3 regions of the Streptomyces sp. NPDC096324 genome follow, and region 2 is predicted to be linked to each of the others. Evidence: riboswitches for the same ligand, from Rfam matches in the RefSeq annotation. Region 2 holds a riboswitch; each other region holds the start of a gene.
What was found. A riboswitch is a leader RNA that binds a small molecule or an ion and turns the genes downstream of it on or off. The one in region 2 is predicted to bind S-adenosylmethionine.

Region 1 (3,268 bases), on a different contig from region 2:
ATCGCGAGCGGCCACGGCCACCACTGATCCCCGGCTGTTCGCCACGGCTGGAGCCCCGTCCATGACACGGACGGGGCTCTTTGCCGTCCCCCGGGCTGGATAGGGTGGACTCACCCGGTGGTGCGGGGCGATCCACCCCGCGTCACCCACGACCTGTCACCCGCGACCGCGTGACCCACGAACCCAGGAGCGACCATGAGCGCTGTGAACCCCGCTGGAGGCGACACCGCGGCGGGCCGTTCCTGGCCCGCGGTACTGAACGGACTGCTCGAAGGCCGCGACCAGAGCGCGGACGACACGGCCTGGGCCATGGACCGCATCATGCGCGGCGAGGCGACCGACGCGCAGATCGCCGGGTTCGTGGTGGCCCTGCGGGCCAAGGGCGAGACCGTCCAGGAGATCGCCGGACTCGTCCGGGCGATGTACGCGCACGCCAATGTGATCGAGGTGCCCGGACACACCGTCGACATCGTCGGAACGGGCGGCGACGGCGCGAAGACCGTCAACATCTCCACGATGTCCTCGATCGTGGTGGCCGGCACCGGCGCCAAGGTCGTCAAGCACGGCAACCGGGCCGCGTCCTCCGCGTCCGGCTCGTCGGACGTCCTGGAGAAGCTCGGCGTCAATCTCCAACTGCCGGTGAAGCGCGTGGCCGAGGTGGCCGAGGAGGCCGGGATCACCTTCTGCTTCGCGGTCAAGTTCCACCCGGCGCTGCGTCATGTGGCCGCGGCCCGCGGCCAGTTGGGCATCCGGACCACCTTCAACGTGCTCGGACCGCTGACCAACCCGGCACGGGTGAAGGCCCAGGCGGTCGGCGTCGCCGATGCCCGGATGGCGCCGATCGTGGCGGGTGTGTTCGCCGAGCGCGGCAACTCCTCGCTCGTCTTCCGCGGCGACGACGGCCTCGACGAGCTGACCACCACCGGGGGCTCCCACGTCTGGGTCGTCCGCGACGGCAAGGTCACCGAGGAACGCTTCGACCCCCGCGACGTCGGGCTCGACATCGTCCCGGTGGAGGCCCTGCGGGGCGCCGACGCCTCGTACAACGCGGAGGTCGCCCGGCGCCTCCTGGACGGCGAGAAGGGGCCCGTGCGGGACGCGGTCCTGCTGAACTCGGCGGCCGCCCTGGTGGCGCTGTCGCCGACCGGCGCGCCGCTCGCCGACCAGCTCCGCGCCGGAATGGAGAAGGCCGCCGAGGCGATCGACTCCGGCGCCGCGAAGCGCACCCTGGAGCGCTGGGTGGCCGCCAGCAACGCCTGAGCCACCCGGGACCCCGCGCGGGACGCAGTCCGGATCGTGGACCGCGTCTTGCGCGGGGAAGATCCTCTGGCAAGATGCTGTACCAGGTCATGAGTGACAGCCATCAGGCCCCGGCCGGCTGTCCGGCAACCCTCCGTCCGTGGCGGGGTGCCCCGGGTGAAGACCAGGTCGTAGGCAGCGAGGCCTACGGCAAGCGCGGACCCCTCCCGCTCTCCGGGCGGACCACCAGGGGTCCTGGTCGTTCGAGGGAGCCTTCTGTGAGCAAGCGAATGCGTTAGGGCGCCGAGCCCCGCCTCCGCACACCCCTTTCACCTTTCTCCCGCGCTGAGCGCCGCCTCCGGGCAGCCTGCTCGCGCGGTGATTTCGCCTGCCTCTCACAGGAGCTCGCCATGTCTGCTTCCACCGTTGCCGCCGACCAGACCGTTTGCCGTGACTCTTCGGGGGCCCTGCCCGTTCTCGGCCGGGATGTCACCGTCCCGCTCGTCACCGGCGGCGAGGTGACCTACGCGGCGCTCGACTACGCCGCCAGCGCGCCCGCCCTCCAGCGGGTGTGGGACGACGTGGCCGCGTACGCGCCCTACTACGGCAGCGTCCACCGGGGCGCCGGCTACCTCTCGCAGCTCTCCACCGACCTCTTCGAGAACGCCCGCAGGACCGTCGCGGAGTTCCTCGACTGCCGCGCCGCCGACCAGGTGGTCTTCACCCGCTCCACCACCGACTCGCTCAACCTGCTCGCCGCGGCCCTCCCGGCCGACTGCCAGGTCTTCGTCTTCGAGACCGAGCACCACGCCTCGCTGCTGCCCTGGCGCGACGCCCGGGTGACCTACCTGAACGCCCCCCGCACCCCCGCCGAGGCCGTCGAGACCCTGGAGCGCGCCCTCGCCGCCCGCGACCCGTACGGGCCGGCCCTGGTCTGCGTCACCGGCGCCTCGAACGTCACCGGGGAGCTGTGGCCGGTGCGGGAACTGGCCGCCGTCGCGCACGCCCACGGCGCCCGCATCGTCCTCGACGCGGCGCAGCTCGCCCCGCACCACCCGGTGTCGGTCCAGGACCTCGACGTCGACTGGGTCGCCTTCTCGGGGCACAAGCTGTACGCGCCCTTCGGTTCCGGTGTCCTCGCGGGCCGCTCCGACTGGCTGCGCGAGGCCGACCCCTACCTCGCGGGCGGCGGGGCCAGCCGCAAGGTCACCCGGCGCGCGGACGGCGGCGTGGATGTGGAGTGGCACGACAGCGCCGCCCGCCACGAGGCCGGCTCGCCGAACGTCATCGGCGCCTACTCGATCGCGTCGGCCTGCAAGGCGCTCACCGACGAGGGCTTCGACAACCTGCTCGCCCGCGAGCGGCACCTGATCCGTACCGTCCGCGAGGGCCTCGCCGAGGTCCCCGAGGTCCGCGTCCTGTCCCTCTTCGGCGACGACGCCCCGCGGGTCGGCGTCATCTCCTTCGTCGTCGAGGGCTGGAACAGCTCGCACTTCGCGGCCGCGCTCTCCGCCGAGTACGGCATCGGGGTGCGCGACGGCCTCTTCTGCGCCCACCCGCTCGTCCGCACCCTGCTCGGCAGCGACCCGGAGACCGCGGGGGAGTGCGGATCCCCCGAGGCGGCCCCCGGCGAGAAGTCCCTCAACGCCATCCGCGTCAGCTTCGGGGCCGGCACCCCCGAGGAGCACGTCGAGCGGTTCGTCCGCGCGGTGCGCGAGCTCGTCAGGGACGGCGCGCGCTGGCAGTACCGCACCGAGGACGGCCGCTGCGTCCCGGCGGTCTGACGCCCACGGCAGTCCCGCCCGGAGGCGGCGCCGCGTCGGTCAGGAGTCGAGACCGATCGCGAACGCCGCCTCCAGGTCGTGCTGGGAGTACGTACGGAACGCCACGTGCGTGTCCGTCGCCTCGACGCCCGGGATCTTGCTGATCTTGCCGGGGATCACGTCCGCCAGGTCGTCGTGGGCCTGGACCCGGACCATGGCGATCAGGTCGTAGGTGCCGGTGACGGAGAAGACCTCGCTGACGCTCT
Region 2 (3,268 bases):
CAGCGTGCGCAGGGCGCCCCGCGAGTAGTGCCGCTCGACGTAGAACTGGATGACGGACACGACGCTGGTGAGGATCAGGTACCAGGCGGTGGCGACGAGGAGCAGCGGTACGATGTCGCCGGGGTAGGTGCTGCCCATGCTCTGCACGGAGCCGAAGAGGTCCAGCAGGGACACGTAGAAGACCAGCGAGGTGCCCTTGATCAGGCCGATCAACTGGTTCACGTAGTTGGGGGTGATGGAACGCAGCGCCTGCGGGAAGACGATCTTCGCGAACTGGTAGCGCTTCGGCAGACCGAGGGCGGAAGCCGCCTCGTGCTGGCCCTGGTCGACGGAGAGGATGCCGCCGCGCACCACTTCGGAGGCGTAGGCCGCCTCGTTCAGGCTCAGTCCGATGACGGCGACGGCCATGTCGGTCGCCAGACGGGACTCGTCGAAGGTGAAGAAGGCCGGCCCGAACGGCACTCCGACGCTCAACGTCTGGTACAGCGCGCTGAAGTTGTAGAGGAAGAGCAGGACCACGATCAGCGGCACCGAGCGGAACAGCCAGGTGTAGACCCAGCTCACCGCGCGCAGCACCGGGCTCCTGGAGAGCCTGGCCAGGGCCAGCAGGACGCCGCCGAGCAGGCCCAGGATCGCACTGCAGAAGGCGACTTCGAGGGTGATGAGCAGGCCGTCGAGAATGGTCGGGCGCAGGAACCAGTACTGGAAGCGGTCCCACTGGTAGACGGGGTTGGTCACCAGTCCGTGGGCGATCTGGGCGACGAGCACGAGCACGACGGCCGTGACGATCCAGCGCCCGGGCCGCCGGAGCGGAATGACCCGCTGGGCCGCCGGACGTTCGGACGCGGCGGAGAAGTCGTTGCGAGGGATCGCCTCGGCGGGCGGTGCTGATCCGAAAGACACAGCGGCGCCGGGAGGTTGACTCATGGAGAACTCCAGCGGATTCGGACACCCCGGACCACGGAGCGGCGGCGCACCGCCGAGCGGGACGGCTCGGTACACGGCGATGCGCGGGCCCTGTGGGACGAGGGCTGGACGGGGAAGGGGCGTTTCGCGACAGCGGTGATCGCCGAGGGCCCGGTGGAGCCGGTCGGCGCGTGGTCGTCAAAGACCTGGCGGAACCCTCAACTCGCGATCGCCGCAGGCTCGGAGGAACCGTCGGTTCGTGATCGCGAAGAATGCGGACGAGCCGTCGGTTCGTGAGCGCCGACGAGGAGAACGCCGACGGCTCGGATGAGCCGCGCGTTCATGGTCGTCGAGGACTCGGAGAGGCTGTCAGCCTTGGCTGAGGGAGCGACAGCTGCCCTTACACAGGGCGCTGTTGACACGCAGCAGGTCCACGGCACGGTCGGCGCAGAGCACATTGCGGCCGAGGCGCCGCCATGCGGCCGTCCCGTCAGCTCCGTGCATCGCCGTCACCATTTCTTCTCCGGCCGAAAGGCATCCTGTGGTGCGCCGCAGGTTAGGCCTGTCCGGAAAACAAAGTCAATGCGGGTGACCACCAGGTGAGACCGCGCTTACGGCCTTCTTGACGGCGCAACTTGGCGAATCGAGACTGGCATGGACGGTCACGATTGTCAGCGCCACGGTACGGGTAGACCCCGCTCCAGTGGTCATCGGCCCCGGCCCGCTGACAGGCAACCCTTCCACCGCGACGGGGTGCCCCGGGTGACGACCGGGTCCCGCCGGCGCGGCGGGGCAAGCGTGGTCTCGCGTCTCGCGAGCCCTGAGCCAGGACCGGTGGGAATTGCCCAAGAGCGGTTTGACGAGGCGCTTGCACATCGACCTCCTGCGCGTCTCCAGCGCTTACTGATCCGCGGCCGGTCCGTTCGATCCGGACCGGCGCGACAAGCGCAATCAATCCGCATCCCGGCCGCCGATGCCCACAAAGCGGCGGTGGCTTCCGTCGTCCCCCAGGGAGAGTCATGCCCGAGACAGCTTCGCGCACGTCCAGCACAGCCAACTCACGCCCCTGTGACCAGATTCCGCTCCCCTCGGCCCTTCGGCTCAAGCCGACGACGACCTCGTCCGCACTCCCCCACCGCGTCGACAGCCGCATCGGCGTCGGTCTCGCCGGCGGCTTCTACCCGGCTCCGCACCGCTACGAGCTGTATCTGTCGCACAGTTGTCCGTTCTCGCTGCGTATCGCCATCACGCTCGGACTGCTCGGTCTGCGGGACTCGGTCGCCACCACACTCCTGGCGGACCCCGCGCGGACACCCGACGCCTTCGCCTCACTGCGCCGCGCCTACGAGGCCACCGAGCATCACTTCGACGGGCCGCTCACGGCGCCCGCCCTGTGCGACCGGTGGAGCGGACGCATCGTCAGCAACCACCCGCCCGCCATCCTCCGCGATCTCGCCGGGCTGCTCTCCGGTCACACCACGACGTGCCCGTCCACGCTCCGTCCTCCGTCCCTGACCGTAGAGATCGATGCCCTCCGCGATCTGCTGGACCGCGATGTCACCGCGTCCGCCGCGCCGTCGGAGCTCGGGGCGGCCCTGGACCTGCTGGACTGCCAACTCAGGGGAAGCGCCTACGTGTTGGGCGACTTCCTCACGGCGGCGGACGTGGACGTGTGGACGGCGCTCACCGGTCTCGGCCGGTCCCGCGCCCTCGGCTCACGCCCCCGGCTCCTGGACTACGTACGCCGTCTCGGTGATCACCCGGCCTTCCGGCACGCGCACGACGTGTTGCCGCTCGCGACGGAGGTCTGACGCTTCCGGCGGAAGCGTGCGCGCCGGGCAGGTGGGTGGTTCTCGTACGAACGGCAAGCGCCGTTCCACGGCCACCGGCCCGGCCCTCGGAACAGTCCCACACGCGGAACAGTCCCTCACACGGACCGGTCACCCGCCCTGACCGGTCACTCGCGCGCACCGGTCCCGCGCCCGGACCGGTCACTCGCGCGGAACCAGCAGGATGCTGACACCGTTCACCGTGGAGGTCCACCGGCGGCCCTGCTCCAGGGCCTCGCGCCCCGGACCGAGAATCCGCTCCTGGAGCACCACCGCCGAGTCGCGGAGTTCCTCCCACGGCTCAGTCGTCTCGAAGGCACGCCGGGACCGCTCCACGGAGCCGACCAGAGAGCGGCAGGCCGCTTCCACGTCGGGGACGTTCTGGCCGGCCGATCCGACGCCCTCGAGCGACCACGTCATCCACAGGTGGCCCATGCCATCACTCTGTCCCATCACCGGAACCGACGCATTCCCAGCGCGCGGAGCTCGCGCCGAGCGGGTCCACCGCTCCGGTACCGCAGGGTGCGTCAGCC
Region 3 (3,268 bases), on a different contig from region 2:
CTCGAAGCGCACGTCGTCGTCGTTGACGTACACGTTGACGAAGCGGCGCAGCTTGCCCTGGTCGTCCAGGACGCGCGCGGCGATGCCCGTGTGGTTCTTCTCCAGGTCGCTGATGACCTCGGCGAGGGTCGCGCCCTCGGCCGTCACCTCGGCGGCGCCACCGGTGTAGGTGCGCAGGATGGTGGGGATGCGGACGTTGACGCTCATGATGCGAGGCCAGCCTCTCGGAAGGAGTCGAGGTTCGGGCGGATGGTCGCGGTCAGCCCGGTGTCGGAGGCCACCGCGTCCAGGGTCTTGAGGCCGTCGCCGGTGTTCAGCACGACCGTGGTGAGGGCCGGGTCCAGGAGGCCGTTCTCGATCAGCTTGCGGGTGACACCGACGGTCACACCGCCCGCCGTCTCCGCGAAGATGCCCTCGGTGCGCGCGAGCAGCTTGATCGCGTCCACGATCTGCTCGTCGTTCACGTCCTCCACCGCACCGCCGGTACGCCGGGCGATGTCGAGCACGTACGGGCCGTCCGCCGGGTTCCCGATGGCGAGCGACTTGGCGATGGTGTCCGGCTTCTGCGGCCGTACGACGTCGTGGCCGGCCTTGTAGGCGACGGACACCGGGGAGCAGCCCTCGGCCTGGGCGCCGAAGATCTTGTACGGCTTGTCCTCGACGAGGCCGAGCTTGATCAGCTCCTGGAGCCCCTTGTCGATCTTCGTGAGCTGGGAGCCGGAGGCGATCGGCACGACGAGCTGGTCGGGGAGCTTCCAGCCGAGCTGCTCGCAGATCTCGTACGCCAGGGTCTTGGAGCCCTCGGCGTAGTAGGGCCGCAGGTTGACGTTGACGAAGCCCCAGCCCTCGCCGGCCGGGTCCCCGATCAGCTCGGAGCAGAAACGGTTCACGTCGTCGTAGTTGCCCTCGATGCCGACGAGCTCGCCGCCGTAGACCGCGGCCATGACGACCTTGCCCTGCTCCAGGTCGTGCGGGATGAACACGCAGGAACGGAAGCCGGCACGGGCCGCCGCGGCGCCCACCGCTCCGGCGAGGTTGCCGGTGGAGGAGCAGGAGAGGGTGGTGAATCCGAAGGCGCGGGCCGCTTCGATGGCCTGGGCGACGACGCGGTCCTTGAAGGAGTGCGTCGGGTTGCCGGAGTCGTCCTTGACGAAGAGCTTTCCGGCGTCGACGCCGAGCTCACGGGCCAGGTTGTCGGCCCGGACGAGCTTGGTCCAGCCGGGGTTGATGTTCGGCTTGTCCGCCACGTCCGCGGGGACGGGCAGCAGCGGCGCGTAGCGCCAGATGTTCGCGGGTCCCGCTTCGATGCGCTTGCGGAGTTCTTCGGTGTCGTAGGCCGAGAAGTCGTAGGCGATCTCCAGCGGGCCGAAACACTCCTCGCAGGCGAAGACCGGACCGAGCGGGACGCGGTGTCCGCACTCGCGGCAGGAAAGCGCCGCGGCCGGTCCGAGGTCTACCGCGTCCGCGGAGTTCGTGGTGCTTGCAACTGTCTGCGCAGCCATGGAGGCGAGGCCCTTTCTCCTCATCTTCCTCACGGCGCACTTCGCCGTGAGACGGATTTGGCACCTTCCCTAGCCGGGAGCCTCGCGACGCGATCGACATCGATCGGTACGAGACCGGCTGGAGGGTTGCCGGGGCTTCATCGGGCCGTATCCCTCTGCCCCTCTGGATGAGCGGTATTTGATTGTTGAACTGTTGAACACGATACGCGCCGACGATCCAGGACATGCGATGGTCATGCGCGTTGTTCAAGACTGTAACCGAAGGCCAGGACAGTTGAGATAGTCGTCCGAACCGCGAGACGACGGCAATCGATCTGCCGCTGGCCGCAGCGGGCACGCCGATGAGAGCGTGTGATCAGACAGTGAGGAGCCGCAGACGGTGCTGAGAGAAGTCGAAAGCTGGCTGAGCACACGCTCCTGGTCCGCGACCGACCGCCCGCTCCACAGGATCATGGCAGCCAAACGCGTCACCGGGTCGACGGTGAGTGTCGTGCTGCCCGCGCTCAACGAGGAGGAGACGGTCGGCGAGATCGTCGCGATCATCCGCCACGACCTGATGCAGCAGGTGCCCCTCGTCGACGAGATCGTCGTCGTCGACTCCGGCTCGACCGACCGCACCGCCGCGGTCGCCGCCGCCGCGGGCGCGCGGGTCGTGCACCGCGACGACATCCTCCCGCGGATCCCGGCCGTGCCCGGCAAGGGCGAGGTGCTGTGGCGGTCGCTGCTCGTGACGAGCGGCGACATCGTCTGTTTCATCGACGCGGACCTCAAGGAGTTCTCGTCCGACTTCGTCTCCGGGATCGTGGGCCCGCTGCTCACCGAACCCGGCGTCGACCTGGTCAAGGCCATGTACGACCGCCCGCTGGCCGGCGGCGGCGGGCAGGGCGGCCGGGTCACCGAGCTGATGGCCCGCCCGCTCCTGAACATGCACTGGCCGCAGCTCGCGGGCTTCGTCCAGCCGCTCGGCGGCGAGTACGCGGCCCGCCGCTCGCTGCTCGAACAGCTCCCCTTCCCCGTCGGCTACGGCGTCGAACTGGGCATGCTCGTCGACGCCCTGCACCTGGTGGGCCTCGACGCCCTCGCCCAGGTCGACGTCGGGGTGCGCAAACACCGCCACCAGGACGGCCAGGCGCTCGGCCGCATGGCCGCCGCCATCTACCGCACCGCACAGCTCCGGCTGGCGCGCGGGCACCTGATCCGCCCCGCCCTCACCCAGTTCGAGCGCGACCGCGACGGTTTCCGGCCGCGCACGTACTCCGTGGACACGGAGGAAAGGCCGCCGATGAGCGAAATCTCCGAGTACCAGACGCGCAAAGCCGCGTAGTCCGGCGCCGACGGCCGCCGATCGCATACGGCCGAAGGGCGCGTTTGAGCGTTTCGAGACGGGGCTAGGTTTCGAGGCATGGCTTCAACGCACGGTGCCCACAGGATTCTGGTCGCCTCCAACCGCGGCCCGGTCACCTACGAGGTACAGGAGGACGACTCGCTGCACGCCAGACGCGGCGGCGGCGGTCTCGTCTCGGGACTCTCGGCGATCGGGCCGGACGCGGGCGCCCTCTGGGTCTGCTCCGCCCTCGGCGACGGCGACCGGGAGGCCGTCCGGCGCGGAGTCCACGAGGACGGCGTACGAATGCTGGCCATCGACGCCGCCACGCACGCCGACGCGTACAACGGCATCGCCAACTCCGTGCTGTGGTTCGTGCACCACCTGCTCTACCAGACCCCGCTGGAGCCGGTCTTCGACGCCGAGTTCCGGCGCCAGTGGG

Region 1: linked by a shared signal. The riboswitch ahead of ACIQ7M_RS12920 (aminotransferase class V-fold PLP-dependent enzyme) and the one ahead of ACIQ7M_RS17795 (putative leader peptide) in region 2 are both predicted to bind S-adenosylmethionine.
Region 3: linked by a shared signal. The riboswitch ahead of thrC (threonine synthase) and the one ahead of ACIQ7M_RS17795 (putative leader peptide) in region 2 are both predicted to bind S-adenosylmethionine.

What each region holds. Positions count from the first base shown of each region.
Region 1 is NZ_JBIWFK010000004.1:485,333-488,600, reverse strand. Features, by position in the region: gene ACIQ7M_RS12930 (cytochrome bc complex cytochrome b subunit) at 1-27, shown strand, start outside; gene trpD (anthranilate phosphoribosyltransferase) at 196-1,260, shown strand; SAM riboswitch class IV at 1,346-1,462, shown strand; gene ACIQ7M_RS12920 (aminotransferase class V-fold PLP-dependent enzyme) at 1,650-3,023, shown strand; gene ACIQ7M_RS12915 (Lrp/AsnC family transcriptional regulator) at 3,063-3,268, opposite strand, start outside.
Region 2 is NZ_JBIWFK010000006.1:154,595-157,862, reverse strand. Features, by position in the region: gene ACIQ7M_RS17800 (amino acid ABC transporter permease) at 1-927, opposite strand, end outside; SAM riboswitch class IV at 1,567-1,711, shown strand; gene ACIQ7M_RS17795 (putative leader peptide) at 1,748-1,813, shown strand; gene ACIQ7M_RS17790 (cell envelope biogenesis protein OmpA) at 1,926-2,717, shown strand; gene ACIQ7M_RS17785 (hypothetical protein) at 2,898-3,188, opposite strand.
Region 3 is NZ_JBIWFK010000007.1:187,810-191,077, reverse strand. Features, by position in the region: gene ACIQ7M_RS20755 (MoaD/ThiS family protein) at 1-207, opposite strand, end outside; gene thrC (threonine synthase) at 204-1,502, opposite strand; SAM riboswitch class I at 1,520-1,676, opposite strand; gene ACIQ7M_RS20745 (glucosyl-3-phosphoglycerate synthase) at 1,882-2,826, shown strand; gene ACIQ7M_RS20740 (trehalose-6-phosphate synthase) at 2,905-3,268, shown strand, end outside.